One region of the Streptomyces sp. NPDC054932 genome, then DNA from elsewhere that is predicted to be linked to it. Evidence: riboswitches for the same ligand, from Rfam matches in the RefSeq annotation. Region 1 holds a riboswitch; each other region holds the start of a gene.
The links. A riboswitch is a leader RNA that binds a small molecule or an ion and turns the genes downstream of it on or off. The one in region 1 is predicted to bind guanidine.
Positions count from the first base shown of each region.

Region 2: another riboswitch for guanidine. It lies ahead of ACWGE1_RS10750 (Ohr family peroxiredoxin); the one in region 1 lies ahead of ACWGE1_RS26070 (DMT family transporter).
Region 3: another riboswitch for guanidine. It lies ahead of ACWGE1_RS07385 (MBL fold metallo-hydrolase); the one in region 1 lies ahead of ACWGE1_RS26070 (DMT family transporter).

Region 1 covers NZ_JBSGXU010000111.1:630-8,939, reverse strand. Annotated here, with positions in the region: gene ACWGE1_RS26090 (HNH endonuclease signature motif containing protein) at 1-647, opposite strand, end outside; gene bcp (thioredoxin-dependent thiol peroxidase) at 909-1,376, opposite strand; gene ACWGE1_RS26080 (DUF3618 domain-containing protein) at 1,481-1,801, shown strand; gene ACWGE1_RS26075 (GroES family chaperonin) at 1,845-2,186, shown strand; guanidine-III (ykkC-III) riboswitch at 2,239-2,308, shown strand; gene ACWGE1_RS26070 (DMT family transporter) at 2,340-2,660, shown strand; gene ACWGE1_RS26065 (transglycosylase domain-containing protein) at 2,665-5,073, opposite strand; gene ACWGE1_RS26060 (ABC transporter permease) at 5,260-6,063, shown strand; gene ACWGE1_RS26055 (ABC transporter permease) at 6,131-7,000, shown strand; gene ACWGE1_RS26050 (ABC transporter ATP-binding protein) at 7,005-7,979, shown strand; gene ACWGE1_RS26045 (DUF1707 SHOCT-like domain-containing protein) at 8,091-8,310, shown strand, end outside.
Region 2 covers NZ_JBSGXU010000027.1:48,336-59,434, reverse strand. Annotated here, with positions in the region: gene ACWGE1_RS10790 (GNAT family N-acetyltransferase) at 1-492, shown strand, start outside; gene ACWGE1_RS10785 (DUF475 domain-containing protein) at 503-1,684, opposite strand; gene ACWGE1_RS10780 (serine hydrolase domain-containing protein) at 1,740-2,945, opposite strand; gene ACWGE1_RS10775 (GNAT family N-acetyltransferase) at 3,168-3,701, shown strand; gene ACWGE1_RS10770 (hypothetical protein) at 3,910-4,329, shown strand; partial or broken gene ACWGE1_RS10765 (discoidin domain-containing protein) at 4,888-6,582, opposite strand; gene ACWGE1_RS10760 (type 1 glutamine amidotransferase domain-containing protein) at 6,675-7,466, opposite strand; gene ACWGE1_RS10755 (AraC family transcriptional regulator ligand-binding domain-containing protein) at 7,686-8,744, shown strand; guanidine-III (ykkC-III) riboswitch at 8,857-8,919, shown strand; gene ACWGE1_RS10750 (Ohr family peroxiredoxin) at 8,995-9,450, shown strand; gene ACWGE1_RS10745 (hypothetical protein) at 9,437-9,892, shown strand; gene ACWGE1_RS10740 (hypothetical protein) at 10,166-11,099, shown strand, end outside.
Region 3 covers NZ_JBSGXU010000017.1:28,457-39,555, reverse strand. Annotated here, with positions in the region: gene ACWGE1_RS07395 (tetratricopeptide repeat protein) at 62-2,203, shown strand; gene ACWGE1_RS07390 (hypothetical protein) at 2,331-2,954, shown strand; gene ACWGE1_RS07385 (MBL fold metallo-hydrolase) at 3,255-4,133, opposite strand; guanidine-III (ykkC-III) riboswitch at 4,145-4,212, opposite strand; gene ACWGE1_RS07380 (hypothetical protein) at 4,578-4,781, opposite strand; gene ACWGE1_RS07375 (hypothetical protein) at 4,996-5,262, opposite strand; gene ACWGE1_RS07370 (HEAT repeat domain-containing protein) at 5,607-7,091, shown strand; gene ACWGE1_RS07365 (hypothetical protein) at 7,232-8,851, opposite strand; partial or broken gene ACWGE1_RS07360 (adenosylcobinamide amidohydrolase) at 9,114-9,688, opposite strand; gene ACWGE1_RS07355 (TetR/AcrR family transcriptional regulator) at 9,770-10,423, opposite strand; gene ACWGE1_RS07350 (oxidoreductase) at 10,551-11,099, shown strand, end outside.

The DNA of each region.
Region 1 (8,310 bases):
CCCTCGGGAAGCCTGGTCAGGACGGTGTCGGCGGGGTCCTTCCGCGGGCGTACCGCCTGAGTGGTTGCCCAGGTGCGCCTCTTGAAGTGGCTGACGTCGAGGCCGAGCCGGGTGACCAGCCGCCGAACGCGTCGGTGGTTCACGTCATTGACGTGTAGGCCGAGGGCGCGCATGAGGTCCGCGTAGCTCAGTGCTGCCGGAACCGCCGCGCGCAGCGCGTCCTCGGAGACAAGGATTCGCGCGTTCCGGAAATGGGCGGTGTCTATGCCGTGCGACTTCAGCATCCTTCCGAGGGCGGCGCGGGAGCGGCTGTCGTCCGGCACGCCCAGGGCGCGAGCCGTGCCGCGCACGCTGTCGGCGGACGCTGCGGCTCCCGCAAGCTCCTCCGCGGTGAACGGAAGTTCGATGCCGCTCCGTTGCATGCCGCGGAAATGGCCGATGTCCATGCCGGCGGCGGCCATGCGGCGGACGATGTGCGACAGGGTTCCGGTGGCGGGCGGCGCGCCGAGCTTGACCGCAACTTCGCGCAGGGTGGTGGACGTCGCAGCTGCGGCGGCGATGGCCTCGTCGGGGTACTTGCGCCAAGGGCTTCGCTTGGCGAAATGACTCGTGTCGATCCCGTAGGCGGTGGCCTTCTCCTGCAGCATGCGGCGTCGCCCCCCGCTCTCCTTGAAGCCGAGGCGCCGCATCAGGTCGGCCCAGCCCCTCGACGCGGCGACCGCGGAGGCCAGGGTGTCGCGGTCGTTCGGGTCTTCCATGGCCCGCCCCCTCCGTGTTCCGTCCGGCCGCGTGTGCGGCCCTCGTACGGATTAACGGGTCGGCGGTGGGGCGGTTACGGCTAGTTCCGTCCGATAAGCGGAGCGGCCCGCACCGGGAGGGTGCGGGCCGGGCCGGAGCGTGGGGCGGGGTCAGAGGCCCAGGTCCTTGATGATTTTGGCTACGTGGCCCGTGGCCTTGACGTTGTAGAAGGCGTGCTCGACCTTGCCCTCCTCGTCGACCACCACCGTCGAGCGGATGACGCCGGTGACCGTCTTGCCGTACAGCTTCTTCTCGCCGTACGCGCCGTACGCCGTCAGCGTCTCCTTCTCCGGGTCGCTGACCAGGGTGACCTTCAGGTCCTCCTTCTCGCGGAACTTCGCCAGCTTCTCCGGCTTGTCCGGCGACACGCCGATGACGTCGTAGCCGTGTCCCGTCAGGAAGGAGAGGTTGTCCGTGAAGTCGCAGGCCTGCTTCGTGCAGCCCGGCGTCAGCGCGGACGGGTAGAAGTAGACGATCACCTTGCGGCCCTTGTGGTCGGCGAGCGAGACCTCGTTGCCGTCCGCATCGGGCAGGGTGAAGGCGGGGGCGGTGTCGCCCGGCTGGAGTCGCTCGCTCATCGTGACACTCTCCTCGGGAGGGGATCGGTATGCCATGAGACTAAGCTGACAGACTGTTCATGGCGGACTACGCCCCACAGGACCACGACGACGGAGGCAGCGCGGTGCCGGAAGCCAGGACCCCCGCACAGATCGAGGCGGACATCGTCCGCCGCCGTGAGCAGCTCGCCGAGACGCTCGACGAGATCGGTGTGCGCATGCACCCGAAGACGATCATCGGGGACGCGAAGGCTCGGGTCGCCTCGACCGTCGACCACACCGCCGGACGGGCCTTCGCCACGGTGAACCGGATCGTGACGGACCTGAAGGACGGCCTGCGCCACGACGACGGGACTCCGCGCATCGACCGGATCGTGCCCGTCGCGCTGGTCGCGGTGGGCGTGGTCGGGCTGCTCGTGGTGTCGGCGCGCCGCAAGCGCGGATGACCCTGAGCGGTACGGGGCGGGCGCGGACAGGTAGGTTCGGGGCGTGAGCGAGAACACCACCCACGACAAGCTGCCCATTCGCATGCTGCACGACCGCGTGCTCGTGAAGTCCGATCTGCCGGAGGGCGAGCGGCGCTCGGGCGGCGGCATCCTGATTCCCGCGACGGCTGCGGTCGGCAAGCGGCTGGCCTGGGCCGAGGTGGTCGCGGTCGGGCAGAACGTCCGGACGGTCGAGCCCGGTGACCGGGTGCTGTACGACCCGGAGGACCGTGCCGAGGTCGAGGTGCGCGGCGCGACGTACGTGCTGATGCGCGAGCGGGATCTGCATGCCGTGGCCGCGGAGCGGCTGGAGGGGTCGGAGGACTCCACCGGGCTGTATCTGTGATCTGTCCTTCGTGAGGCGTTCGGGCCGGTGACCCTGGTCACCGGCCCTTTTCGCTGCCTTTTGCTACGGTGGAGGAGAACCCGACGAGACGCGCCGTACCGGGTACGACAAGACGACGCACCCCGTATCGCTCGATGTCTCGGAGGTGCCGTCATGGCATGGGTTCTTCTTCTCGTCGCCGGTCTGCTCGAAGTCGGCTGGTCGATCGGCATGAAGTTCACCGAGGGTTTCACCCGGCTGTGGCCCAGTGTGTTCACGGGCGCCGGCATCGTCGCGAGCATGGTGTTGCTGTCCTACGCCGCGAAGACCCTGCCCATCGGTACGGCGTACGGGGTGTGGGTGGGCATCGGCGCCGCCGGTGCGGCCGTGGTCGGTATGGCGGTGCTGGGTGAGCCCGTCACCGCCGCCCGGATCTTCTTCATCTGTCTGCTGCTGGTCGCGGTGGTGGGACTGAAGGCGACCTCCGGTCACTGACCGGCTATTCGAGGAAGGCCGAGGGCGGGCGCAGGCCCTCCGCCGGGCCTCCGTCGCTTCCTTGCGTGCTGCCCTGGTTGCTGCCCTGTGTGCCCTGGGTGGTGCCGCCCTCGTCGCCGCCCTGGGTGGTGCCTGCGTTGTCCTGACCGCCGTTGCCCTGGCCTCCGTTGTCCTGGCCCGAGTTCGTCCGGCCGCCGTTGTCCTGGCCGCCCTGGTCCTGGCCGCCGTTGTTCTGTCCCTGGTTGCGGCCGCCCGTCGGGTTCGACGGCGTGGGCCGGGTCGGGCGTTGCGGGGTGCTGGGGGAGGGGGCGCCGGTGGTCTCCTGCGGCGGGTTGGATTCCGGGCCGGTCGACGGCGGCGGCTGTGCGGCGCCGGCCTGGACCTCCAGGTCGAAGTCGACGGGGTCGGTGCCCTCCAGGGCGGTCTTGGTGTACGCGGCCCAGATGCGGGCCGGGTACCCGCCGCCGCCGATGCGGGCCTCGCCGAGGGCGCCGTAGAGGGACTGGAGGGTTCCGGTGTCCGGGTCCTGGCCCATCATCGAGACCACGGTGACCAGGTCGGGGGTGTAGGCGGCGAACCAGGCCGAGCGGTCCAGTTCGCCGGTGCCGGTCTTGCCCGCGGCAGGGTGGCCGGCGGCGAGGGCGGCCGTACCGGTGCCGTTGTCCACGACGCTGACCAGCATGGCCGTGGTGGTGTCGGCGGCTTCGCGGCTGATGACCTGGGTGGGGGTGCGCTGGGGCAGGCCGATCGTGTCGCCGCCCTTGGTGATCTTCTCCACGAAGGTGTAGGGGGTGCGGCGGCCGTGGTCGGCGAGGGTGGCGTAGGCCTGGGCCATGTCCAGGACGCCGGCCTGGAGGGTGCCGAGTGCCATGGCCGGGCTCGCGACGAAGTTCGGGGTGTTCTCGGGGATGCCGAGGTCGATGGCGGTCTTCTTGACCTTGTCGGTGCCCACGTCGACCGCCATCTGTGCGTAGACGGCGTTGACGGAGAGGTCGGTGGCGGTGTTGACGCTGATGTTGCCGTAGCTGACCTGGCCCTCGTTCTCCGGGTTGAAGCGGATCCGGCCGCCGACGACGGGGCGTTTGTTGTCGCCGTTGTAGATCGTGTTCGGGGTGATGCGGCGGCCGTCCTGGGTGCGGGAGTCGTTCTCGACGGCGGAGGCGAAGACGAACGGTTTGAAGGTGGAGGCGACCTGGTAGTCGTGCCGGGTCGCGTTGTTGACGTACTGCTTGGTGTAGTCGATGCCGCCGTACAGGGCGACGACCTTGCCGGTGGCGGGGTCGATGGAGACCCCGCCGGCCCGGACCAGCCGGTCGGCCTTGCGTGTCTCGGGTGCGAGCCTGCTGACCATCTGGTCGTCGACGGCCTCGACGAAGGCGGTCTGGCGGCGTTTGTCGATGGTGGAGGTGATCCGGTAGCCGCCCTCGGCAAGGGTCTTGTCGTCGAGGATCTTGTTCTCGACGATGTAGTCCTTGATCGCTTCCACGAGGTAGCCGCGCTGGCCGGACAGGCCCGCGGCCGCGCGTACCTTGCCGGGTTCGGGGAACTGCGTCGTCGCTCGTTCGGCGGGGGTCAGCCAGCCCTTCTTGACCATGCCGTCGAGTACGTAGTTCCAGCGGGCGAGGGCGCGGGGGCGGCTCTGGGAGTGGGAGACGACGTCGAAGGCGCTGGGGGAGTTGAGGAGGGTGGCGAGGTAGGCGCCTTCGGCGGTGGTGAGTTTGCCGACGTCCTTGCCGTAGTAGGCCTGGGCGGCTGCCTGGATGCCGTAGGCGTTGCGGCCGAAGTAGCTGGTGTTCAGATAGCCCTCAAGGATGTAGTTCTTCGACTTTTCGCGACCGAGTTTGATCGCGATGAAGAATTCCTTGACCTTGCGTTTGATCGTCTGTTCCTGGCCCAAGTAGTAGTTCTTGACGTACTGCTGGGTGATGGTCGAACCGGACTGGGTTCCCTTGCCGGTCGCGGTGTTCCATGCGGCGCGGATCATCGCCTTGGGGTCCACCGCCCGTTCGGAATGGAAGTCCCGGTCCTCGGCGGCCAGTACGGCCTCCTGCACCGTCCGGGGGATCTGCGACAGCGGCACGTTGACGCGGTTTACCTCGCCATCGCGGGCGATCTGGGAGCCGTCGGAGTAGAGGTAGACGTTGGACTGTGCGGTGGCGGCGGCGTTGGCCGGCGGGATGTCGACCAACAGGTAGCCGGCCACGAGGGCGCCGCCGATCAGCAGGGCGATCAGCAGGACGCCGCCCAGGACCATGCGCCAGGTGGGGAGGAGGCGGCGCCAGCCGGTTCTCTTCCGCGTCTTCTTCCCCGGTCCGCCCTGGTGGGGGCCCGGTCCGGGCTGTCGCGCCTGCCCGTGGGGCGGGGTGTCGGGGTCACGAGGGGTCCAGCCGGGGGGTGGTGACTGGTCGCTCATCTCCAGGACTCCTCGGCGCCGTTCGAAATATCCACTTCTGTACCTCATGGTGTCTACCCGATGGCCACCGATTCCGCTCCGGACGGGCGTAAATCGGTCGCGTGGCTCGCCCCTCCGCACTAAGCTCGCGCGCTTTGGCCGACGTAGGAACGACCTGGGAAACGGAGGGATACGGTGCGCCGGAGAGTGCGTCTCTACCTGGCGGTCGCGGCAGGCGGATTCAGGCGTTACGCCACCTACGGGACGGCGACCGCGGCCGGGGTGTTCACCAATACCGTGTTCGGATTCATCGTCGCCTACACGTACATCGCGCTGTGGGACGAGCGACCGGGACTCGGCGGCTACGACCAGGCGCAGGCGCTCACCTTCGTCTGGATGAGCCAAGCTCTGCTGGCCGCCTGCGCCCTGATCGGCGGCGGCTTCCAGGAGGAGCTCCAGGAACGGATCAGGACGGGCGACATCGCCGTCGACCTGTACCGGCCCGCGGACCTCCAGATGTGGTGGCTCGCGGCCGATCTGGGCCGGGCCGGCTTCCAGTTGCTGGGCCGCGGGGCGGTCCCCCTGGTGGCGGGGGCGCTCGCCTTCCCGCTGGCGCTGCCCGTCGATCCGCTGCGCTGGCTGCTGTTCCTGATGTCCGTCCTGCTGGCGCTGGTGGTGAGCTTCGCGCTGCGCTACATGGTGGGGCTGGTGGCGTTCTGGCTGATGGACGGGGCGGGGATCAACATCATGGCCACCGTCAGCTCGATCTTCTTCTCCGGGATGCTGCTGCCGCTGACCGTCTTCCCGGGCGGCTTCGGCGAGTTCGTCCGGGCCCTGCCGTGGGCGGCGATGCTCCAGGTCCCGATGGACGTCCTGCTGGGCAAGCACGCGGGGGCCGGGGGCGCGGCCGAGGCGCTGGCGTTCCAGGCCGGGTGGGCGCTCGTACTGCTGGGAGCGGGACGGCTGTTGCAGTCGGCCGCGACGCGGAAGGTGGTGGTCCAGGGTGGCTGAGGTGGAGGTGGAAGCGGGCTCGGGGGCGGAGGCGTCGCCGGCGTGCGTCCGGTCGCGGGAGTCCGCGGTGGCGGCAACGGCAACGGCAGCGGCAACGCGGACGGTGGCGGTGGAGGCGCCGCGGCGCGGTCGCGTGCGCGAGGGGCTGCGCGGCTACCGGCTGATCGTGGCGATGTGGATCCGGTCCACGATGACGTACCGGACCTCCTTCGTCCTGACGACCGTGGGGCACGCGGCGATCACCCTCCTGGACTTCGTCGCGATCTACATCATGTTCTCCCACGTGGACGCCCTCGGCGGCTTCACGCTGCCCGAGATCGCCCTGCTGTACGGCTCCTGCTCGGCCTCCCTGGGCCTGGCGGACATGCTGCTGGGGAACACCGACCGGATCGGCGCCCGGATCCGGGACGGCTCGCTCGACACGATGCTGGTGCGTCCGGTCCCGGTGCTCGCGCAGGTCGCGGCGGACCGGTTCGCGCTGCGCCGGCTGGGCCGGATCGGGCAGGGGCTGGGCGTGATGGGCTGGGCGCTCTGGACGCTGGACGTGGACTGGACGGCCGGGAAGGTGCTGCTGGTCCCCGTGATGGTCGTCGCCGGGGCGGCGATCTTCGCGGCGGTGATGGTGACCGGCGCGGCCTTCCAGTTCCTGTCCGGGGACGCGGCGGAGGTGCAGAACTCCTTCACCTACGGCGGCTGCACGATGCTGCAGTACCCGCCGACGGTCTTCGCGAAGGACCTGGTGCGCGGGGTGACCTTCATCGTCCCGCTCGCCTTCGTCAACTGGCTCCCCGCACTGCACGTGTTGGGGCGGCCCGATCCGCTGGGGCTGCCCGGGTGGGCCGCGTACCTGAGCCCACTGGTGGCCTTCGTGGTGTTCCTGCCCGCGTCGCTGGCGTGGCGCGCGGGAGTCCGTTCGTACCGAAGCACGGGGAGCTAGAGCTGTGGCGGATGTGGATGTGCTGATCTCGTTGGACGGGGTCGAGAAGGTCTTCGACGTACGGCGCCGGGTGAGCCTGATGCGCCGGGAGAAACGCCAGGTCAGGGCGGTGGACGGGATCAGCTTCGAGGTGGCCCGGGGCGAGATGGTCGGATACATCGGGCCCAACGGCGCCGGGAAGTCGACCACGATCAAGATGCTGACCGGCATCCTGACCCCGAGCGGCGGCCGGCTGCGGGTCGCGGGCATCGACCCGGCGCGGGAGCGGATGCGCCTCGCCCACCGGATCGGAGTGGTCTTCGGGCAGCGCACGACGCTGTGGTGGGACCTGCCGCTGAAGGACTCGTACGGGCTCATGCGGCGGCTGTACCGGGTGCCGCGGGCCCGGTTCGAGGAGAACCTGGAGCGCTGCGTGGACCGCCTCGACCTGGCCGAGCTGCTGGACGTACCGGTACGGCAGCTGTCGCTCGGGCAGCGGATGCGCGGGGACATCGCGGCGGCGCTGCTGCACGATCCGGAGGTGCTGTACCTGGACGAGCCGACGATCGGGCTCGACGTGGTGAGCAAGGCGAAGGTACGGGGCTTCCTGCGGCAGCTGAACGACGAGCTCGGTACGACCGTGCTGCTGACCACGCACGACCTCCAGGACATCGAGCAACTGTGCGAGCGGGTGATGGTGATCGACCACGGGCGGCTGATGTACGACGGGCCGCTCGGCGGGCTGCACGCGGCGGGGTCGGTGGCGGAGAGCGAGCGGACGCTGGTGGTGGACCTGGAGCGGGAGCTCCCGCCGATCAGCGTGGCGGGGGCGCGGGTGGTGAAGGTGGAGGGGCCGAGGCAGTGGCTGGCCTTCCCGGCGGGGGCGTCGGCGGCGCCGCTGGTGGCGGCGGTGGCGGCGGACTACCCGCTGGTGGACCTGTCGGTGCGGGAGCCGGACATCGAGGACGTGATCGCGCGGATGTACGCGGGCCGGGGCTGATCCCCGGCCTGGGCCGGTCGCCGGGGCGGGGTCGGATCAGGGGAAAGCCGGGGTCGATCTCAGGGGCCGGAGCCGTACAACTCCGGGGAAACCCTGCATAGTCTGGTGCGCATGAGTGACGATCGGCCGGAGAAGCCGTTGCCGGAGCTGAGGGCGTCCGATGCCGACCGGGACCGGGTGGTGGAGCGTCTGCGGGACGCCGTCGCCGAGGGCCGGCTCGACATGGAGGAATTCGAGGAACGGCTGGAGGCGGCGTACAAGTCCCGGACGTACGCGGAACTGGAACCGCTGACGCGGGACCTGCCGGCGCCGGCGGGCGGACCGGCGGACC
Region 2 (11,099 bases), on a different contig from region 1:
GCCCGGGATCCGGCCGCGTACGCGGCACTGTGGCGCTTCCTCTTCGAGATCGACCTGACGTCGACGCTCGTGGCGCAGAACCGCCCGGCGGACGACGCGTGGCAGCACCTCGTCTCCGACGTCCGCCGGTGCGAAAGGCAGCTGCGGGACGCGCTGTTCGTCCGGCTGGTGGATGTGGGCGCCGCCCTCGAAGCCCGCGCCTACCGCACCCCGGTCGAGACCGTCTTCGAGGTCACGGACTCCTTCTGCCCCTGGAACGAGGGCCGTTGGCGGCTCGCGGGGGACGCCCGGGGCGCGTCGTGCACGCGCACCCGCGCGGCGGCCGATGTGACCCTGTCGGCCCGGGCACTGGCCTCCGCCTACCTGGGCGGCGTATCGCTGACCGCTCTCGCACGGGCCGGGCGAGCCGGCGAACGGAGCCGGGGAACGCTCGCGCGGGCCTCCTTGGCCTTCGGCAACGAGGTCGCCCCCTGGCTGCCGCACTCCTTTTGAACGTCGCTTCTCATGGCGCGATCGTTCGTAGATCGGAGTCGGCACAGACGCCGGAGGAGACCTCGGCCTTCCCGTCGGACCCCGCGCCCCTCGCCTCGGCCGCAGCCAGCCTGCGGTTGCGCCGGACCGAGGAGACGAAGGACCAGGCGATCAGGATGACGCCGACGAGGCCCGTGATGACCTCGGGGATCTCGTACTGGATGGTGACGAGCAGGATCACGGCGAGGGCGCCGATCGCGTAGTGCGCGCCGTGCTCCAGGTAGACGTAGTCGTCCAGGGTGCCCTGGCGGACCAGGTAGACCGTGAGCGAGCGGACGTACATCGCGCCGATGCCGAGGCCGAGCGACATCAGGACGATGTCGTTGGTGATCGCGAAGGCGGCGATGACGCCGTCGAAGGAGAAGGACGCGTCCAGGACCTCCAGGTAGAGGAACAGGAAGAACGCGGCCTTGCCGGCCATCACGACCGCGGGGACCTTCGCGCCGCCCGTCCTGGCCGCTGCCTCGGCCTCGTGCTCGCGTTCCTCCCCTTCCTCGAGCTTGTTCTCGAAGTAGCCGGAGAGACCGCCGACGACCAGGTAGGTGATCAAGCCCGCGATGCCGGCGATCAGGACGGTCTGCGTCTTGTCCGCGTGGGTGCCGCCGTACTGGTGAGCGTTGGCCGCGAAGGTCGTCGCGGAGACGAGCAGCACGATGAGCGCGATGCAGACGGAGAGCATGTCGATCTTGCCGAGCTTGGCGAGCGGGCGCTCCAGCCAGGCGAGCCACTTGAAGTCGCGGTCCTCGAAGATGAAGTCAAGGAAGATCATCAAGAGGAACATGCCACCGAAGGCGGCGATCGACGGGTGGGCGTCGGTCACCAGCTGCTGGTACGTGTCCCGTTCGTTCAGCGCGAGCTGCACCGCTTCGATCGGACCGATCCCGGCGCTGACGGCGACGATCACGACGGGGAAGACCAGGCGCATGCCGAAGACCGCGATCAGGACTCCGACGGTGAGGAAGATCTTCTGCCAGAAGGCATTCATCTTCTTCAGGATTCCGGCGTTGACCACGGCATTGTCGAAGGACACCGAGATTTCGAGGATGGACAGGATCGCCACGATCCCGAAGCCTGCCCACCCCCCGTACAACACCGCCGCGATCAGGCCGAGCGCGGTGACCGCGAACGACCAGCCGAACGTCTTCAGAAGCACTGGCTACCCAATCGTCGTGTGCGGGGCTCCCCCGCGCCGTACTTGACTCTGCGACTCAGTCACCGAAGGCGGCGAGGGACAGGCGCTGGGCCACCGCCAGGGCACCATTGCCGGGGGACGACGACGTGCCGATCGCGTACACCGCGCGCCGGTTGAGGTCCGGGGAGGCGAAGACGCCGCTGCGGTATCCCGGATCGGAGCCCGTCTTGCCCCACAGGACCGATCCGTCGGGCAGCGGCACGGACATCAGGCCGACGCTGAAGCAGGCCGTACCCCTGGCGGGACCGGTGTTGCAGTTGGAGCCGTCGGCGTACGGCAGCGGCTTGCCGTCGGTGCCCTTCGGCACGGCGAACAGCTCCGCGGCCTGTTCCGGATGCAGCAGCCGACCGTCGAACAGGCCCGAGATGAAGCGGTCCAGGTCACCCGTGGTCGAGGTCATGCTGGCGGGCAGCCCGCCCTGCACGTTGACATCGACCGGCTCGCCGGTGCTCCGGGACATGTAGCCCGGCAGGTAGGGCGCGGGCACGGGCGTACTGCGGCCCGGCACGGCGGCCCTGGTTTCCCGCATCTTCAGCGGCTTCAGGATGCGGGCGGTCACCTCGTACTGGTACGAGTGCTTGGTGATCTCTTCGATGAGCTTGCCTGCGACGCGGTAGCCGAAGGAGTTGTACTCCTGCCGGGTACCCGGCAGGAAGCGCGGCCCCGGCGCCGGCCTGCCCACGGGGCGGAGCGTCTGCTCGATGACCTCGTCGAAGGAGAGATACTCGAGGCGGCGCTCGATCGCCTCGTCCGCCGAGGTGGCCGGGGAGCCCTCGAAGTCCTGGGGCAGGCCACTGGTGTGGTTGAGCAGCTGCCGGACGCTGATCGGCTCGGCGAACCGGTTCTCCGGCAGCAGCCCGGGCAGGTAGTGCTGGATGCTCCGGTCCAGGTCCACGCGTCCCTCGGCGGACAGTTGGAGGAGAATCACCGCCTCCATGGGCTTGCTGATACTGCCGATCCGGAAGTGCGCATCGGGGCTGATCGGCTTGCCTGTGGTGACGTCCCCGGACGTACCGCGCCACCTCTGCCCGTTCTTGCGCACGTCGGCCACGACACCGGCGGCACCGTCGTCCGGCTGCACGGCAATCGCCTTGCGCAGGGCGCCGCGGTCGAGGCCCGTGGCGGTATCGGCGTGCGCGGAGGCAGCGGAGGCGGCCTGCGCGGGGGCGATGACGCCGAACGCCAGGGCGGTGGTCAATAACAGGGCCGGGGAACGGCGCATGGGGGAAACTCCACTTGGAACGTGGTGATCAAGTTCAGGTGAGTCTGCCCGCCCGGGCCTGCCCTGTTCATCGGGGATCACCCTGGCCGGGCCCTGGTCGGACCCTGACTCCGCATCAGGGATCAGGGGTCGGTGCGACCGCCCGGCCCGAGGGACGCGCATGAATCACCGACCCTGAACGGTTCCGTGATCGATTACGGTTGCGCGATGTTCGAAGGAAACTTGGTAAGACTGCGTGCGCTGCGCGCTGAGGACGCGGAGCATCATCTCCGGTGGCGCAACGACCCGGAGGTGGTGCGCCTGGCCGCGGCCGGTGATCCGTGTTTCGGCCCGGTCACGGCGGAGGCGGTCGGGCTCGGCTTCGACACCATGCTGCGCCTGAGCCCGAGAGAGTCGGCCGTGTTCATGGTCGAGGACCTGGCCGGCGGAAGGGTGATCGGCATGGCCGACTACCGGGACCTGGACCCGTACGCCGGAGTGGCCACGCTGGGAATCACCATCGGCGAGCGGGAGTTCTGGGGTAGCGGCCACGGTAGTGACGCGTTGCGGCTGGTCATGGACCACCTGTTCGGCGCGTACGGCCTGAGCCGGCTGGAGCTGGACACCTGGAGCGGCAACGAGCGCGCCGTGCGCGCCTTCAGCAGGCTGGGCTTCCGCGAGGAAGGCCGCCGCCGGTCGGCGGTGCTGGTGGAGGGAGAGCGCTACGACCGTGTGCTCTTCGGGATGCTCCGCGAGGAGTGGGCGAACCCCGCGTGACGCCGTAGAAGTTCGACGGGCCCCGGCCGCGACCGCGACCACCCGGTTCGGATCCCCCTCGACGTCCGCCCGGTGCGGCCGAGGAACGTCTCCCCCGGACGGGGGAGCAGGCTCCCTCTGCCGCACGATGGCTGCTGCGCCCCCGGCACCTACGGTTCACGGCATGGGAAGTGAATCCGGACGTCAAGTGCGTTGGCCCGCTTGTGCAATGGCGGTGCTCCTTCTCGGCTACGGCATCGGCAAGGCCGTCTTTGCCGCGCAGGGCAAGCTGGGGTTCCCGGGCGGTCCAGCGGCATCCGCCGAAGACTACGAGAGCTTCGCCCGCGACATGATGGACGTGACCACGGCGCAGTGGCTCGCGGCGGCGAACGGCCTGCTGGGCGCCGTACTCGTCATGGCGACGGTGGTCGGCGTGGGACGCCGGGTGCCGCGCGTGCTGATGCTGACGGCCCTCGCGGTCACGTCGGTCGGCGTCGGCGCAGGCATGGTGATCATGATCGCGGACGGGTTCGTCGGCCTCGGTGCGGGCTGGCAGTGGTACCACGGTGTCCTCGGGATCGTCGTGCTGGGCCTGCTGATGACGTCTATCTGGTCCTACGTCCGGGCTCCCCGGCACGTCACGGCCTGAGTCCAGGCAGGGGGCCGGGCCCGCAGCCGGGGTGCCGCCAAGACACCCTCTGGGGGGCGGGGTGGGTGCTGCGGGGTGCGCAACCGGCTGCTCGCCCGCGACCCGCTGTGCGTGGCCGGAACACCGGAGCAAGGGTGCCCCCCGGGCCGCACGCGCCGGGGGGCACCCTTGCTCCGCGCCCTACGGCGCGGATGCCGGCATGGCGTGGCCGAGCAGGCCCTCCCTCACGTACGGCCCCTCGCAGTCGGGGCGGTTGGAGATGAAGTGGTCGAACACGGACGGTATGTAGCACCGGTAGAGGGGTACCGAGCCGGGCACCGCCCTGGTGTACACGTATCCGACCGCGCCGAGGGGCTGTTGGCCCTCGCACCCCGGGTCGGGCGTCAGCAGCGAGTGGTTCGCCACCTTGCACTCGTAGAGCCGGACGGTGCCCGGCGCCGGGTCCCGCAGTACCTTCCAGACCGCCTCGTGGGTGAATCCGGCGGGCAGGGGGCGTGAGGAGGCCAGGTGCCCGGCGTGCGGGCGGTAGCCGCGGACCAGCGGTGCGTAGGGGGTGGTGTGGCCGCGGGTGCGCTCCCACGTGCGCAGATAGCCCTCGGCACCCTGCATGAGCTCGTCCACCACGTCCTGGCCGCCGGTGACCCGGATGTCCTCGATCCAGTCCGGCACGAGGCCGTAGTGGGTACCGCCGCCGTCCGTGTTGACGTCCCAGACGCGCGATCCGGTGACCTGCCGGTCGAGGACCGAGCCGCCGTCGGGGCTGCGGAAGGGGTAGCGGACGGGATTTCCGGCCGCGGCCCGGGGGCCGGGGAGCCAGGCGAAGCCGTTCATGTCGGTGCCGATGCCGTATCCGGCGCCGTACTTGGCGCGCAGGGCGGCGTGTTCGCGCGCCTCGGCGGCGAACGCGGGGGCCTCGTACATGTGGCCGGTGATGAAACCGCCGAGGCGGTAGACCCGCTCGGTCCAGTTCTCGTCCATCCAGCCGTGGGTGGACAGGACTCCGGAGTAGCGCTCGGCCTCGAGCACGCGCAGCGCCTGGTTCGCCGCCTTGACGCTCATGTGGTCGATTTCCAGCATCATGTTGCGCTTCGTCATGCCCAGCACCGCGTACTCGCCGAGGGCGGTCAGGCCGCGGCGGTTGCACTGGGCCGCCTGCAGGGAGGCGCCGTACTGCGGGAGTTCGACTCCTTCCGGCAGGGCTCCGCGGATCCGGGCCTGCGCCTCGGCATCCGGTCCGGCGGTGAGCCCGAAGCCGATCGGGTTGTCGTGTTCGGCGCCGGGGCAGGGCTCCGTGCTCCAGAAGGTGCCCGTCGACAGGAACTGGCCGACGTTGATGGCCATGCCCTGGGTGCCCGAGTCGAACCGGACACCGCACAGGGCGTTGTCGAACTTGTGGCACAGGAACATGCTGCGCACGCCCAGGCGGTGCAGTTCGTCCAGGCCGCGGTCGATGTCGGCCATGGTGCAGCGGGCGCCGTCCAGCACCTGCTTGCAGCCGAACGGTTCGGAGGTCTCCACCCCGAGGACGACGGCGAGCTTGCCCTCCTCGATCACCCTGCGTGCCTGGTCGGGCTCGGTGACGACCCGGAACCAGCCCTTGCCCGCGCCGCCGTACATGGCGTCGACGTAGTCCTGGAGTTCGTAGGTCTTCTGGATCTGGAGCCTGATCGCGGTCATCTCGTCGCAGCCGCGGTCCTTGAAGAAGTAGAGCGAGCAGATGACTCCGTTGGTGACCATGTCGTTCACCAGGATCCGCTGGCCGCCCCGTCAGGCCCGCTCCACCCAGGCGTAGTAGGTCTGCTGGTGGGTGGCGGAGTCATGGGCCGGCCAGTCGCGGAACGCCGGCCAGCCGTTCGGGTCGTGCCGGCCGTCGCCGCCCTTGGTGATCATGTCGAAGAGGGCGAGGACGCCGTTCGGGTAGTGCTCGGGGCAGTCCTTGAGCGCGTCCGCCGCCCCCGCCGTGGAGAAGACCTTTCCGCAGACCAGGCGTCCTCCGAAGCCCTCGTTGGACATCAGGTGGACGTGCCCGTCGACGTATCCGCGGACCCGGCCCCGGTCGTCCGTCCCGGTGAACGGCTCTCCCGTGACGTTGATCTGCGAGTCCGGGGCCGGGCGCGCCACGGGCTCCCACCACTGCGGGCCCGCCGACGCGCCGGCGGCCGTGGGGCCGAGCGCCAGGGTGAGCAGCGCGAGGACCAGGCCGCACAAGAGGTACCGGCTTCGTCCGAAGGCTCTTCGTCGATTCATCCCCATCCCTTTCACGAAGCGTTCATGACACTGCGGAGATGGTCTGCGGCCCCGGGAGCCGGCCAGCGCGGTGCGGGCCTGCGCTGTGCCGGCCGGGCTCAGCCCGGGCGGTGCGCCGCTCCCGTCGCGTGCGCGCGGACCAGGGCCAGGTAGTCCGCCGCCAGGCGGTGGCAGTCGCCGGGCCACCGCGCGGAGACGTAGTTGCCGTCCTTGACGGTGAAGCCTCGTCCGGGCCGGGCGGCCGTGTCGCGGACGGGCAGCGGCGGACCCGCGAGGAAGTGACGGGGATCGGCGAGAGCCGCCGTGACCTCCTGCTGCACGGTGGTGCGGTACGTGCGGTAGTAGCGCCCCAGCCAGAGCCGGGTGAGGTTCCATCCGGTCAGCTCCAGCAGGGACGTCAGCGCCGTCGTCCGCCGGCCGTGGAGGACCGAGCGCCCGGTGGCGGGGTCCGTGGCCCGGGCGGCGAGCAGCACGCCGTGGCAGACGGCGCCCACCGGCAGCCCCCGGGTGAAGACCCGGGCGAACAGCCGCTGCGCGGTGGCGTCCTCGAGCAGCGTCCGCATGCCCGCCGCGTGGCCGCCGGGTACGAACAGGCCCGTGATCCCGGCCGGGTCCGCATCCGCGTCCTGCGCGTACTCCTCGTACGAGGAGGGGGCGAGGAAGTGCGGGTCCTGGGTGAGGCGCCGGTAGGCGGCCAGTTCGGCCCGGCGGGTCATCAGCCACGGCGACAGCCAGGAGAAACCGAGGTCCGTGAGCCTCGGGTCGGCGAGCGCGACCTTCCCGCCGGGAGTGGCGAACCGCACCTCGAAGCCCGCGTCCCGCAGTGCGGCCCAGGGCACCGCCGCCTCGGTGGGGTCGTAGTCGCCTGCGGGAAGCAGGAAGAGAATCACGGCGTACTCCTCTGAGCGGTGGTGGTCAGGGCAGCACGCTTCCCCGGCACTCCGTGGGCCCCTGATCCCCTCGGTGTCCGAAGGACGACCCTAGGAGCGGCCCGCGGCGCCGTCATTGACTCCGGCGGCCAAGGCGTTGACTCCCCGGACCCACCCCTCTCGGCCACCGTCCCGCGGAGGGTGTTGACGGGGGTGGTGCACCCGCATTGACTGGCCGCCGTGTCCCCCGCCGAGCCTCCCTCCGTCACCGCGTCCTACGCCCTCGCCGTCCTGAGCGCGGCGGCAGAGGGCAACGGCGGCAACGGCGGACCGTCCGGTTCCTGGGCCCTGCCCACGGACCGGCTCGAGTACGGCGAGATGCGCGCCCTGTGGGACGGGGTGCTGGGCGCCCGGGATGCCGGCCCGCACACCGGGCTCCTCGTCGGCGAGCGCATCCGGCCCGAGGGCCTGCACATCCTGGGCCATCTCGTCCTCACCTGCGCCAGCCTCGCGGACGCCGCGCAGGCGGCCGAGCGCTACCACCCCCTGGTGAGCCAGGCGGGCACGGTGACCCTGCACCGTGGTCGCGGCGGCTTCGGCCGGATCTGCTACCGGCCGACCGTCGGCCCGGCCGCCATGCACCCCCAGCAGGTGGAGGCGGTCGTCAGCAGCATGGTGCGGGCGGCCCGCTGGATCGCCGGCGACGACTGGACGCCCCTGTCCGTGTCGTTCGCCCATCCCCGCGCGGGCTCGCCCGAGCCCTACGCCCGCGTCCTCGGCTGCCCCGTCGCCTTCGACGCCCCGGAAAACGCGATCACGGTCGCCGACGAGGACCTCGACAGGCGCCGCCCCCTCTACGATCCGGCGCTCAACGCCCTGCACCGGGCCTACGCCGACCGGCTCCTGCACCAGCTGTCCGCGGCCGGGACCGTGGCCGTGGCCGAGCGCGTGCGGCAGTGGCTGGAGCGGGCCGCGCTCGAGGACGCGGGACCCGAGGGACCGGCCGGGGAGCTCAACCTCAGCGTCCGGACGCTGCGCAGGGCCCTGCACGCGGAGGGCACGTCGTGGCGCACGCTCCTCGACACCGCCCGCCACGGCCGGGCCCGGCTGCTGCTGGAGACCACGACCCTGCCGCTGGACCGGATCGGCCCCCTCGTCGGCCTGAGCGGCGCGACGGCCCTGGTCCGCGCCTTCACCCGGTGGGAGGGCATGCCTCCCGGGGCGTACCGCAGCCGGCACCGGCCCGCGCCCCCGGACCGCGACGGGACCGGCGCCGACGCCGGCGCGGGCGCCGGGTGAAGCGCCGGGTGAGGCGCCGGGTGAGGCGCCGGGTGAGGCGCCGGGTGAGGCGCCGGGTGAGGAACTTCACCGGGGGCCGGGACCCGGCAGGCTGCCGCCGTTGCTAGATTGTCCGGCGGCCGGTCCAAGGCCCCGGACGAGATGCGCCGTACCCGGTTACGCACGACGACGCGCGCGGTACTGCACGAGCAGCGCCGTCCGCTGTCCGCACCCGGGCGGCGTCCTCGTCGAGCAGGATGGACCCCACGTCATGACCGTGCCACTCACCCGCAGCCTGTACCGGACGACCGCGCACGCCGCGGGCGGCCGTACCGGATCCGTCCGCACGGACGACGGGCGCCTGGACGTACGCCTCGCCCCGCCGCGCAAGAAGGTGCCCGGCACCACCAACCCCGAGCAGCTGTTCGCGGCCGGTTTCGCCGCCTGCTTCACCTCCGCGCTCGCGGAGGTCGCCGCCGAGTTCGGGGCGGACGCCTCCGCCGCGCGCGTGGCCTGCGAGGTACAGCTCGGCACCACGGACACGCCCGCGGGATACGGCCTCGCGGTGGCCCTCACCGTCAGCCTGCCGGGGTGGCGGGCCGCGGACCTCCAGCCCCTGCTGCACCGGGCGGACGCGGTCTGCCCGTACTCGCAGGCCGTGCGCGGCAACGTACCGCTGACGCTCCTGGCCGTGGACGACGACGCTGCCGCCGATGACCGGGCCTGAGACCGGGCCGGCGGGGCACGCCCCGGGCGGCCCCGGCGTCCCGGTACCCGAGCACGGTGCCTGGCTGCGGCGCGGCATCAGCCGCAACGGCGGCCCCCTTCGCGAGGAGGGGGACCGCGAAGTGGTGTGGCTGCAGGTCGGCTCGTACTACGCCGACAGCCGGGGCTTCGCCGGTACGACGTCCTTCGACGGCTCGCAGGTCCGCTTCCACCACCTCACGGGCGAGCCCGGCGAGGACGTCGGCGCCTTCCGCCGGGAGGGTGCGAACCTCGTCGAGCGGGGCACCAACCCGGACGGCAGCACCTTCCTGGAGATCTGGACCCCCCTGCCCGACGCCGACGCCGACGTCGGCTCCTGGTCCGGTCCGGACCACCACGTGGTTCGCGTCGGCCGGCACGTGGTCCACGTCGATTCCCGCGCGGGCACGTACTGGCGGCTGTGACCTCGGCGGGCGTCAGTTCTGCAGCCACCAGATGACGTAGCCGGCCAGCCCGCCCCCAGCGGCGTAGCAAGCGCCGCGTACCAGACTGAACAGTGCGGCGCGGCCCAGGCGGCGAACGGTTCGTGTCGCTGTCTTCGGCATCTTCGTATCCCCCTACGGGTTCGCCCGGCCCCTGCGGCCGCGGCGTCCGTTCCAGATTCCGCGCCTGGAGGGGTTGTTGTCCGAAAGAGCGGGCGGTGCGGGAGATCCGCCGCTACGGTGCAGGTCAGCGGGGTGCCCGCACTGCCCGCAGCGGGCGGCGGGCAGGCCGGTGTGCGACGGGAGCGGGGGCGGGCAGTGCGGACGGACGGGTCTCGTGAGCTGTACGAGGCGCTGCGCGCCCTGGAGGCCAGGGCCGCCTCCGCGCGGAGGAAGAGCGGCGCTCCGGCCTCCCGGCGGGAGGCCGCCCGTCTCGCCGGGGAGGACAAGCTCGACCGTCGGATCTGCGAGTGGCTGCACAAGGACCCGGCCAGGGCGAAGGTGCCCGACACCTCCAGCAGCGAACAGCTCATGGCCGTCGTCCGGGTCTGGAGTGATTGGGCCGGGGAGGACCTCGACGAGCGCTACTGGCGGACCCTGCTCGACGACGCGCAGCCCGTACGCACCCCGAGGTCCCGCACCGGCCCGGGCGGTGCCGGACCCGATGACCCGCAGGGCGTGTTCCGCAGCCATGCGGCATGGACCGAGCAGTACGTCCTGCCCGCCCGGCTGCGCGACCGGGAGGGCGAGCTGCAGGAGCTGGAGGACTTCTGCACCGCCCCGGACACCGACGACGCCCCGGGGTACGCGTGGTGGCAGGCCGGGCCGTGGGCGGGCAAGTCCGCTCTGATGGCCGAGCTGGTGCTGCGCCGCCGCCCGGCGGGCGTGGACTTCGTGAGCTGCTTCATCGGTGACCACCTCGGCAACAACGACCGCGACTCCTTCCTGCAGACCGTGAACCGGCAACTGTCGGTTCTGGCCGGCCGGGGAACGCAGCCCGGCAACGGCCGCGCCGAGGAGGAGTTCCTGCTGCTGCTCACCGAGGCTGCCGAGGCCTGCCGAGGACGCGGAGCGCGGCTGGTTCTGGTGGTGGACGGGATCGACGAGGACCGGGGCTCCGGCCCCGACGGCCTGAGCATCGCGGCTCTGCTGCCGACGAGGCCGCCCGCCGGCATGAGGGTGATCGTCG
Region 3 (11,099 bases), on a different contig from region 1:
GACCATCGGCCAGAGGTAGGTATGGGGCCACGACGTCGTGGAGCACGGGGGGACTGCGAACGTGCGCAACCTTTGGTTTCGATGCGGCTTGTGGGTCAAGTTCACGATATTCGCGCTGATGGGAAGCGCGGCCGGGCTCATCGCGGGGTTGTGGTTACCGGCGACGCAAGCCGGGTTGGTGGGTGCCGCATTCCTTGCCGTGTGCAGTGGCGCAGCAGCCAGGAACGAGTCCGAGCTGAACGACAGGCGTCATGAGCGGGCTCGTGCGGCGACCAGTCTCCTGGCCAAGGACTCGCGCGGCGGCCTGCCACGTGTCCGGGAGATCAGGGATCCGGTTCTGGTCGGAATTCACCCGTACCAACATGACGCCGGAGACTACGCGGAAAGGCACTGGAGTACGCCGCCTTACATCCCTCGCGATATTGACGCGGACCTGCATGCGGCGATCCGCAGCGGAGGTTTCGTTCTTCTCCTGGGAGAATCGACGGCGGGGAAGACGCGATCCGCGTTTGAGGCCGCACGCCTGCTGACTCCGGATCACTTCTTGCTGAGCCCTCGGAATCGGGATGGCATTTCAAGTCTGATCGGTGCGTTGAACATGCGGAGGCGGTACCTGATCTGGCTTGATGATCTGGAGCGGTTCCTGGGTCCCGGAGGAATGACGTCTTCCTCCCTGAGTCGCATGCTGGAAAGCGGATCCACGATCGTCGCCACCATGCGAACCATTGAGTACGACCGATTCGGCGATCATGCCGAAGTGGTCATCGACAGCGCCGACTACGAAGTCTGGCGTGACGGTCGTGATGTGGTGCGTCAGGCGAAGAAGATCCGGATTCCGCGCCAGTGGTCGCCGGCCGAGCGCGAGAGGGCTCAGCTCTACAGAAAAGACCGTCGCATCAGCCGTGCGCTGAGCGCTTCGGAAGCATTCGGCGTGGCCGAGGTCCTGGCCGCCGGTCCGGAACTCCTCGAGGCGTGGAAGAACGCTTGGTCCCCTGGTGCCCATCCGCGAGGGGCTGCGCTCGTGCTGGCCGCAGTGGACGTGCGCCGAGCCGGCATGCACGAAGCCGTAGGGGTTTCCCTTCTGGAGCAGTTGCACGAGATCTACCTGAGGAACAGGGGAGGGGCACCGTTGCGGCCGGAAGCCATGGAGGCCGCGCTCGCGTGGACTCTGCGGCCGCTGGGGCACACCGGCGCCAGTATGCTCGTCGGCGAACCGAGCACCGGACTCAGGGCTTTCGACTATTTCCTGGACACCCTCAACCTCGAAGTGATTCCGGACGAATCGTGGGATCTGATCCTGGCGCACGCCAGACCTCGCGATGCGCTCGACATGGGCATGATGGCGCTGCTCGATGCCCGCCACGATCGAGCAGAAAGGGCGTTTGCGGTGGCGGCCCGGGCCGGACTGGCAGCAGCAGATGTCGCCAAAGCCGTCATCCTGGGGAAAACGGGCCACATCGATCAGGCGGTGACCGAGCTGCGGTCGATCTGGGAGTCCCGTACGCGGTCTCTGGGGAGGGAGAACAGAGACACCTTGGACGCCCACGCCAAGCTGGCGTACCTCACATTGAAACAAGGGCGTCCAGCCGAAGCCCTCGCCTTGATGCGCGATCTGCTGCCTCTCCGTGAATCGCACCTCGGGGCGGAACACCCCGACACTCTCGACACCCGTCTGCACATCGCCAACGCTGTCGGAAAGCTGGGACGTCCGGCCGACGCCGCGGCTCAGTGTCGCGCCCTACTGGAACGGTTTCAACGAGAGCTGGGGCCCGACCACATAGACACCCTGGATGTCGAAGCCAGAATAGCCATGTGGACGGGAAAATCCGGTGGATACCCCGAGGCGTTCGATCTCACCGAGGCGCTGGTGAGGAGGCGCACCCTCGTGCTGGGATCGGACCATGCCGATACCCTCTACGCTCGCGGGCGGGAGGTCACTTGGTTAGCGGCTATGGAGTTGCACGAAGAAGCTCTGGAGCGGGCACGGAAACTCCTCGACGACAGGAAAAGAGTACTCGGGGTCGACCACCTTCACACTCTCCATGCGCGTCGCCAAGTTGCGCGTCTGGTGGAGCGCGCGCAAGGTTCCGGCTCGGCGATACCCGTATGGCGTGAAACGCTGGATGAACACATTCGAGTTCTCGGACAGGGGCATCCACTGAGTCAGAAGGTCATCGCATTCTCTGGATTCAGAGTGGGTTGACCTCAATCTTTCGTGACGGCCGCCGGTTTCACTGGCGTGTCCCGCTGAGACCTGTCCCGTAACTGGGCGGCGCTCCCTTGTCGATACCGGATCGGACCGTGTCAGTGGCTGGTGACAGGATTGAGAAATGCTGATCAAGGGATATGACGCCGACGCGTTGGTGGCGGGCGAGCCACTGCTTGCCCGCCCGGGCTTCTGGTCGAACTACCTTCTGGCGATGTGCAGCGACGGCGGGTGTGCCGAGCGGCCGGTTCCTGAGTGGTTCGGCGACGACGGCGCCGATGCCGATGCCCTGTCCGAGGTCCTCTTCGATCCCGAGCGTTGGCCAGTGTTTCGGCTGCCGGCCGAAACCGGCCCTGGAGCCGTGGTGATCTACCGCAACCTGGACGGCGACTACGGCACCGACTATCTCCTCACCCATCCTGGCAGGAGCTACGTCCAGCAGATCGCGAGTTGGGACGGAGATTTCAGGGGTACTGGGCTGACGTGGCGCGAACTGGTCCGTACCGCTGACAGCCCCTCCTCCGGTGCCGAAGGTGTCCAGGACACGGCAGCCCGGCTCCTGCTGATTCTTCCGCTCCTCACCGACCCGGATGTGCCGGAAGAATCGTCGGCCAGGCTCACCTCCGCCCTGACGGTGGTCGGCGCGCCGCAAGACAGTGCCTCCAACACGGCGCAGCACCTGCTGGCCCACCTCACGAGAAGATCCCTGCACGACCCCACGTGGGAGTCTCCGCTCAGCGGAAGCTGAGAGGTGAGTCGAGCTGCTGGTCACCACATGAAATGACCTTGGTATGGCCGGTGTGACTACGGCATCGGAGTCTGAGCACTCAACAGGTGCAGCTCCGCGGCCGATATGGATCCCGAGCAGAGATGCACCCGAGGTTGACCTCGATTCGTCAGCGGGGTTCTTGCCTGCAATATCACCAGACCGTTCGGGGCAGGCTGCCCGCGTGACGCCGCGGGCACGCCGGGCTCCGCGGCCCGGAGTCCGGCTCGACGCAGGCCAGGCCGGCCGCTGTGACAACGCGGTCGGCTTGGTCAGCGCGGCTCAGTCGTCCGGGCAGATGACGAAGAGAGGGAAGGCGCGTCGGCGGGGCTGGTTGCCCATCTCGTTGAGTGCGGCGCGGATCTCGTGCAGGTGGCCGGTGGTCATCTGCAGTGGGGGTTCGTGGGGCTGGTAGGTGGTGCGGACCGGGTAGTCCACGCCCGGTTCGGTGGTCATCTCGATGTGACAGCCCATGACGTGGGTGACCGGTCTGTGTTCGCAGAATTCGATCAGGCGGTCGATGGTCCGGGCGAAGGCGTACCAGTCCTGGATGTAGAGGCGGCCTGGATAGACCGTGTCGCCGGTGAGCAGGAACCCGGTCCACGGGTCGTAGAACGTGACGGCTGCCTCGTGGTGACCGGGGGTGGCCAGGCACTCGAGCGTGCGGCCTCCCAGATCGACCCTCGCCGTGGCGGTGGGGTTCTGGTCGAACCCGAAGTACTTCCAGGCCGTGGGGAGTTCTGCTGCGACCACTGTGGTGTCGGGGCGGTCGGCGAACTGGCCGTCGCCCGCAATGTGGTCGCCGTGGGCGTGTGTGTGCAGTACCAGCAGGTGGTAATCCGGGCGGGGGTGGCGGGCGAGCCAGCTGTCGACGAGCTGGTCCACCACCGGACGCAAGGGAAAGAACTCACTCGACGCGGTGGCCCCGGTGTCGATCAGCACTGCCCGTTCGTTGCCGAACAGCAGAAACAGGAACGGCGCTTCGTAGTTGATCGCCATGTTCTGCCGCAGGATGACTGTGTGCTCGTCGTACTCATGGACCTGGATGTCCGGGTCGGTGTTGTGCTTGGACGAGGGTGAGCCGTGGATCCAGCGGACGTCCAACTCGCGAGGCCGAGCAGCCTGGCTGTCGAAATCGATGAAGGATGTTCCTGCGGCCATGACGCCTCCTGAGTGCGTCGTCTTGGCGGGCCGGGTACGGCGCACATCTCGTCCGGGGCGGGCACCTGTGAGCCTCCGCCGCGACGCTACCACGACGCGATGTCGGTCAACGTGCTCGTGCGCGCGCCGGCAAGCCTTGCCGTCGCCCTGACCGGTTCCGCCGCCTTCCTCCACCGGCGGAACTGGCAATCTCCTGAAAGGGCGGTCGTTCACCCCACGGCATGCGGGCGGCCGCGGGAGCCTCCGGTGTGATCGTCACACCCCGCTGGGGCGTATCGGCCAAGCCCAGGATCGGCGTGCAGGCCAAGGCGACCGGAGCGCCGCCCCGTGCCGTCCCGTACCCGGGCAGTAGCAGGCGGCGGGAGCCCCTGAGGGTGTGCGCGCGGACGCCGTTGCCTTGCGGCGCATGCGGGAGAGGCCGTACGGCCGCGGTGAGCGTGACGCTCAGGCGCGGCGGAACAGGTCGTCGGCATGCACCGGATGCCTGCCGTTCCACGTCCGGCCCGGGCGGCGGGGCACCTCCCGGCCCTGGGCGAGCCACTGCCGCTCGACGGCGTCGTAGATCGGGGCATCGGATGTCTGCGAGAGCTCCTGGGCGAGCCGGGTGAAGCCGGTCCACTGCGGAGGCGAAACGGTTTTCTGCTCCATACCCGGGCCAACGAATCCGATCGGCCGATGTGGCGGTGCGTGACCGTTCTGTCATGAAACGAAAGAGCGGACCGGGAGGTTGCGAGGTGACGACGGCCCCGCTGCCGAGCGCGGTAGCAGGGCCGCCACACGGACACCGACCCGGAGCTGACGGGGCGTGATGGCAGGGAAGGGCCGGTCCGTGGCGTGCGTGATCGGCCGGCCGAGCCGGTGCTCAGGACATTTCGTCACGGATCTCGTTGCGGTGCTCCTCATAGGCCAGTCGGGCGTCGTCGTTCGGGAGAGCCGGGGTCGTGAGGCCGCAGGCACAGGTCACCACCGTGAGGTCGGACAGAGCGCGCAGGGTGTGCCCCTCAGGGCTGGTCCGGGCCGCCTCCGCCGGCTTCTTGTATCGGAGGTTGTGCGGGTAGTGACGTGGGCGGACAGCGGCCGGGGCGTTGCTGGCGCTGGTGTTGTCGCGGGTGAAGCGGTGCTCGCTCATGGGTCCAGTGTCGTCTGCCGGACCCGCGTAACCTGCGCCCGCGCGGAGGAATGCGACGCAAACATCACCGAGCTGGCCGCGCGTCAGTGGTGACCCATCGCCGGGCCGTTCGGGCGCGGACTTCGGATCGGCGGCCACAGGGAGGGCGTATGAGGGACGGCGCGCGTGCCGTGAGGTCGGCCCCGTCCAGCTCCTGATGGTCGGCGCGTCGGCACGTCGGCGCGTCGGCGCGTCGCCACACCGGCTGGTTCGACTTGCTCGAGGTATTCGTTGCAGGCCAGACGTTCCTGCCTGTCAGGAACGGCTCGCCGCTCCCGGCGACCGGAGTCGGGGAAGATCAATCCATGACAGAGACAGATGATCAGCCGACTCAGGTGGCCTTCGGCGTGTCGGATGCGACGGACGAGGATCGCGACCGGGCCCTGCGGCTGCTCGAAGCCGACACCGCTCTGCATGCGAGCTGGATCGCGGGGCTCGTCACGAACCGGTCGGCGCCCGACGAGATAGTGCGGCGCGTATTCACGCTCGATCCTCTCCCGGACAGCGTTCGGCGCTGGCTCCGGTACAGCCACCTGCACCCCGCAGCGGTACAGATCGTCATCACCCATCCCGACCCGCAGGTCCGCAAGGACGTCACAGAGAACTACAGCCTGCCGGCGGACGCGCTCGCCGCTCTCACCGAGGACCCGGACCCGAAAGTCCGGTGGAGGGCTGTGATGATGGCGGGTGAGTACAACCACGCACTGCCGGTCGAGCTGACCGTACGACTCGCCACCAGCTCCGAGGCCAGGGTGCGGTACGCCGCCATCGGGCTTCCCGGGCTGCCGGACGGGACGAGGCTCGCACTGGCCGAGGATCCCGACCCGCGTCTGCGGGCCGTGGCCCTCGACTCCTGGAGCTGGCCCCGGCTGCGCCCCGAGGTCCGGGCCGCGGCCGAGGCCGACCCCGATCCCCGGGTACGTCAGGCGGCCGCGCGCGCCGCCCACATCGACGCGCCCCTGCCGACGATGCTCGCGGACTTCCTCGCAGAACCGGACGAACGACGCCGCGAGGACGCCGCATACGGCGCCCCCGTCGACGCGGAACTGGCCGCGCACCTCGTCGCCCACGACGACACTTCGCTGCGCCGTGGAGCCGTACGGAATCCACACGTACCCGCGGCGCTCGCCCTCACGCTGGCTGCCGACCCCGAGCCCTCCATACGGCTTTCCCTGTCCCTGCGCGCGGACATCACCGAGGAGCAGCGGTCCTCGATCGAATACACCCTGCCCACAGGCCGCCACCCGGTGCCGGCTTGGGTGGAGGAACGCTTCGGCGACCCGGACGTGCTGCGCGGGATCGCGGCCTCCAGTCATGTCCTGCTGCGCCGGTCCGTCACCTGTGCACCCGAGCTTCCCGCTGATGTGATCGAGCTGCTGGCTGCCGACGAGGACTACTTCGTCAGGCTGATGCTCTGCGAGAACGACCACGCCCCGCACGAACTGCTCGTCGAGATGTTCGCCGACTGGAAGGGGCTGAGCTGGGGGATGCTGGCCGGCCGCCGCAACTTCGCCCGGCCCGGCCTGGCCCGCTTCGCGGACGACCCCAACTACCGGCTGCGACTCGCGGCGCTGTCCGACCCGCAGGCCACGCCGGAACTCGTGGAGCGGCTCTCCCGCGACCCGGACGACATCGTGGGCGGCCGCGCGGCGGCCGACCCGCGCCTTCCCCACGCGCGGCTCGTCGAACTCCTGGGTACCAGTCACATGTCATACAGAGCAGCCGGCAATCCCGGCCTGCCCACCCCCCTCATGCACCGGCTGCTCGACATCGCAGGCGTCGAACGCTGAAGAAGAGCCAAGGAACGGGACCGGGCACTGCTCACCACGACGGAGCCCACCCACGCCCGGGCAAAAAGGAGGACGCGACGGCTGCCGCTGATCCTCCCCCGTGAACGGGCCGGCCCCGTGGCCAGCGTGTTCGCCAGGGGTTACAGCGACGTCAGACCGGCGACGGCGGCGATCAGCACGCTGACCGGCTGGACGATGTCGGCCGCGCCGGCCACCAGGGCGCGCAGCCGTTCGAGCCTGGTCGGTGTCCGAGCCTCGGGGTCGCCGGTGGTGAGGTCGTCCGCCACCAGGTGGACGAGGGTGGCGGCCTCCTGCCGGTCGGTATCGGCCAAGTCCCGGCTCGTCAGCACCAGCCGCAGCACCTGGACCAGCTCGGCAGCGCCGGGGCCGGTGCGGTGGTCGTTCTGGAAGTCGCTGATGACCGTGTCCACCGGTTGGTTGATGAACGTGGTCTGTCCGTGGAAGTGGAAGTTGTTCTGCGTCATTGCACGGGTCTCCTCGGCGGCGCCGGCGGCGATCTCGCCCAGCTCGTGGTTGATGTCGGGGGCGGCGGCAAGTACGCGGTCCAGGGCGGCGGCACCCTCCGGGGTGCCCTTCGGCAGGTTCCGCACCCGGTCGAGGGGGGAGCCCTGTTCGTCGTAGTGGTCCGACGGCCGCTTCAGGAGGGCGCGCCCCCGGTCGAGAGCAGCGGCGCGTTCGGGTGTCCCTTCGGGCAACCGCTCCGCAGCGCGGCAGGCCGCCTCCATCCGACGGAACGCTCTCTCGGCGCCCGTGGCGTCCTCCCCGGACGTCTCCCGGAATCCCGGAGTGGTGGGACGGATCGCGGTGTGCACCCGGGAGAAGAGGTGGCGCAGGTAGGCGGGGCTGGTCGAGGCCAGGGGGAACACCGCCTTGCGAGGATCACGCACGTCGTGGAACAGCACCAGGCACGGTAGTTGTGTGCTGGCCACGCCCAGCTCCCGTGCCAGATCGTAGACGCGGTGGCGCTCGTAGGGCTTCCAGCGCAGCCAGCGAAGGGCAGCGAACGTGCGGTACATCTCGCCGTCGAGGGTGTCACGCCAGTAGTGCTTCGCGGTACGCCAGGACGTGGGGCGCTCCACAACGAAGAGCCGCAGGTCCGGGCCTGACAGAGCGTTGAGTTCGTCGAAGTACTCCCGGACGTAGCGGGCGAGTCCGGTATCGGCATCGGTGTAGAGCAGGGCACCCCACAACCCGGGCCGTTCGTCGTTCGCCGCGGCGGCGGCCTGGAGGATCGCCAGCATCTCCTGCGGACGGGGCACCGGCGCGAGGGCGTATGAATGTCGTTGCTCGTGCAGGATGCACAGGACGACGATGTCGCCCGCTGTCAGTCCGGCCTCCTGGACCGTCTCCCGGGGGTCCAGCGCGTGGCCGGCGAACAGGTCGGCCATCCAGATGCGCTTGATGGTGCCGACGCACCGGTTTTCCGATACGAGGGTCAGCCCGCTCTCCCGGGCCGTTTGGAGTGCGCGGTCCAGCAATGCGGCGATGGTCAGGTCCGGCGCCGCGTCGAGGTCGACGTATTTCGCGAAGACCTGGTCGTGCACGCGTCCCCAGCGACCTGGTGCCTGAGCTGCCACGTCCGGCCGGGCCGGCAAGCCGATGCCGGCGAAGAAGAAGTGGTCAGGGCGCTTCTGTGTCACGTCCTGGTCGACGAGGGCACTCGCCAGGCCCGCGTTCAGGCCGCGTTCGGAGATGCCCGTGATCCCGTCGCCTTCCAGGACCGTCAGTAACAGGCGCATGGCCGTGACCCCTAACCCCTCAGTATCTCGAACCAGCCCTGAGGAAACGCCCGTGCGGGGTGCAGATCCCTCATCGATGCCCACCGGCGCTTCTTGTGCCCCGGCAGCCGATCCTCCCCGCCCGACGCCACCGCCGCAGCCCTATGAGCCGCGGACCACCCGCACGAGGGATGCGACACGAGATCATCAGTTCTTCGCCCGGTGGCTGGTGGCTGGTGGCTGGTGGCCACCCGCCGCTGGTTCGAGTCCGGTTCGGGGCGCCTCACCTCACCTCGGGCGCGGCGGCGCGTACAGCTGTGTGCACCGCCCGGGCCAGGCGCGCGCCCCACAGCGAGCGGGGGCCGGCGAAGGCGTGGACCTCCTGACCGGGGCGGGGGGACCGCGCGGCGACGCACACGGCGTCGGTGGGAGTGCCGGAGCAGTCGTATCCGCCGTCGAGCAGCGCCTGCACCTTGGCTTCGGTGGCGGTGGCCACCGCGTTGACCAGTGCCGCGTCGCTCAATGCCACCGGCAGGGCGACCACGATGTTGATCGTGCCCGGCTGAGGTGCGGCGGTGGTGCTCTCGGCCGGGGAAGCGGCCACCCCCGTACTCCCAGGCCCGCGGTGGCGACCGCCTCCACCCCGCCGTCCTGGGCGTGTCCGTACGCCCGGACGTCGGCGGCCGTCATCAGCCCGACGCCCGGCCCGTGGGCGTCGGCGTCATCGGCCAGGTCGGCGAGGTGCCGGTCCGGGTCGGTGCGCCGGTAGCCATGGCCGACCTGGGCGTTGAGGATCCACGCGGCGGCGGCCCCGGGCCGGAGCACCATGGTGGGACGTGCCCGAAAAGTGCGACCCATGGGGTTGTGCGCATGCCCCGTTCCGTCGCCGGATGGACGCCCGTGGGGCGGCGCCGTGCGCGGAGGCAGGCGCGCCGCCCTTCATGTCCGACCGGCCTCCGCTTCGGTCGCCTTGTCGGCCACGGCGGAGCGCCGTGCCAGGGCGCCGGCGCGGGCGGCGGCGAGCGTGATCCTTACGGCCTGTTCGGCGGTGCCCTCCTCGACCGGATCGGAGCTGACCAGCAGCCGGAAGTAGATCGGGGCGGCCAGCGTTTTGATCAGCTCGACCGGATCGGTGTCGGCCGGGAGTTCGCCCCGCTCGATGGCGCGCGCGATCACGGGCTCGGCCCGCCGGAACCGGTCGGCGAAGATCCGCCGCTTCGCCTCGGCGACCTCCGGCAGCCTGCCGGCGTCGGAGAACATCGCGGTCTGCACCGCCCTGCCCACCGGGCCGGTCATGCTCTGCACGAGCGCCCGCGCGAGGGCTTGCAGGTCGGTCTCGACGGCGCCGGTGTCCGGAGTGGGGATGTCGGTGGCGAAGTGCTCGGCCAGCGCGTCAACGACCAGGCTCTCGCGGTCCTTCCAGCGCCGGTAGAGCGTCGTCTTGTGCACCCCGGCCCGCTGCGCCACGCCCTCTACGGTCAGCTCCGCATAGCCCCGGTCGAGCAATTCGGCGAGCGTGGCGGCGCGCACCGCCGCCTGCGCCTTGCGGCCGCGCCCGACCGGACGGGCAGTTTCGGAGGAATCCGACTCCATTGCAACTCCCAGTTGCGTTAGGGGTAATCTGCGTGTCAGGATCCAGCGTATCGCAACTCGAAGTTGCATTGAGCGGGCTCCTCCCCGGCCGGGTGCCGGACGCCCTCAACCCAGGAGAAGGCAGGCCATGCCCAACGCCTCCCGTACGTGGACCCCCGACTCGATTCCCGACCAGTCCGGCCGCCTGGCGCTGGTGACCGGAGCCAACAGCGGCATCGGCCAGGTCACGGCGCAGACGCTCGCCCGCCGGGGCGCCCATGTCGTGCTGGCCTGCCGCAGCCCCCAGCGGGGGCCGGCCGCCCTGGACCGGCTGCTGGCCCACGCGCCCGGCGCCCGGGCCGAGGTGCGCCTCCTCGACCTGGCCGACCTTGCCTCCGTACGGGCCTTCGCCGACGGCTGGGACCACGGCCGGCTCGATCTGCTGGTCAACAACGCCGGCGTGGCGATGGTGCCCTTCGCCCGGACCACCGACGGCTTCGAGTCGCAGTTCGGGATCAACCACTTGGGCACCTTCGCCCTGACCGGGCTGATGCTGCCCCATCTCCTCGCCGCGCCAGATCCGCGGGTGGTCACCGTCAGCAGCGAAGGCCAGCGGTTCGCCCGCTTCGACCTGCACAACCTTGACGCCGAACGCCGCTATCAGGCGATGTTCACCTACCTGCAGTCCAAGCGCGCC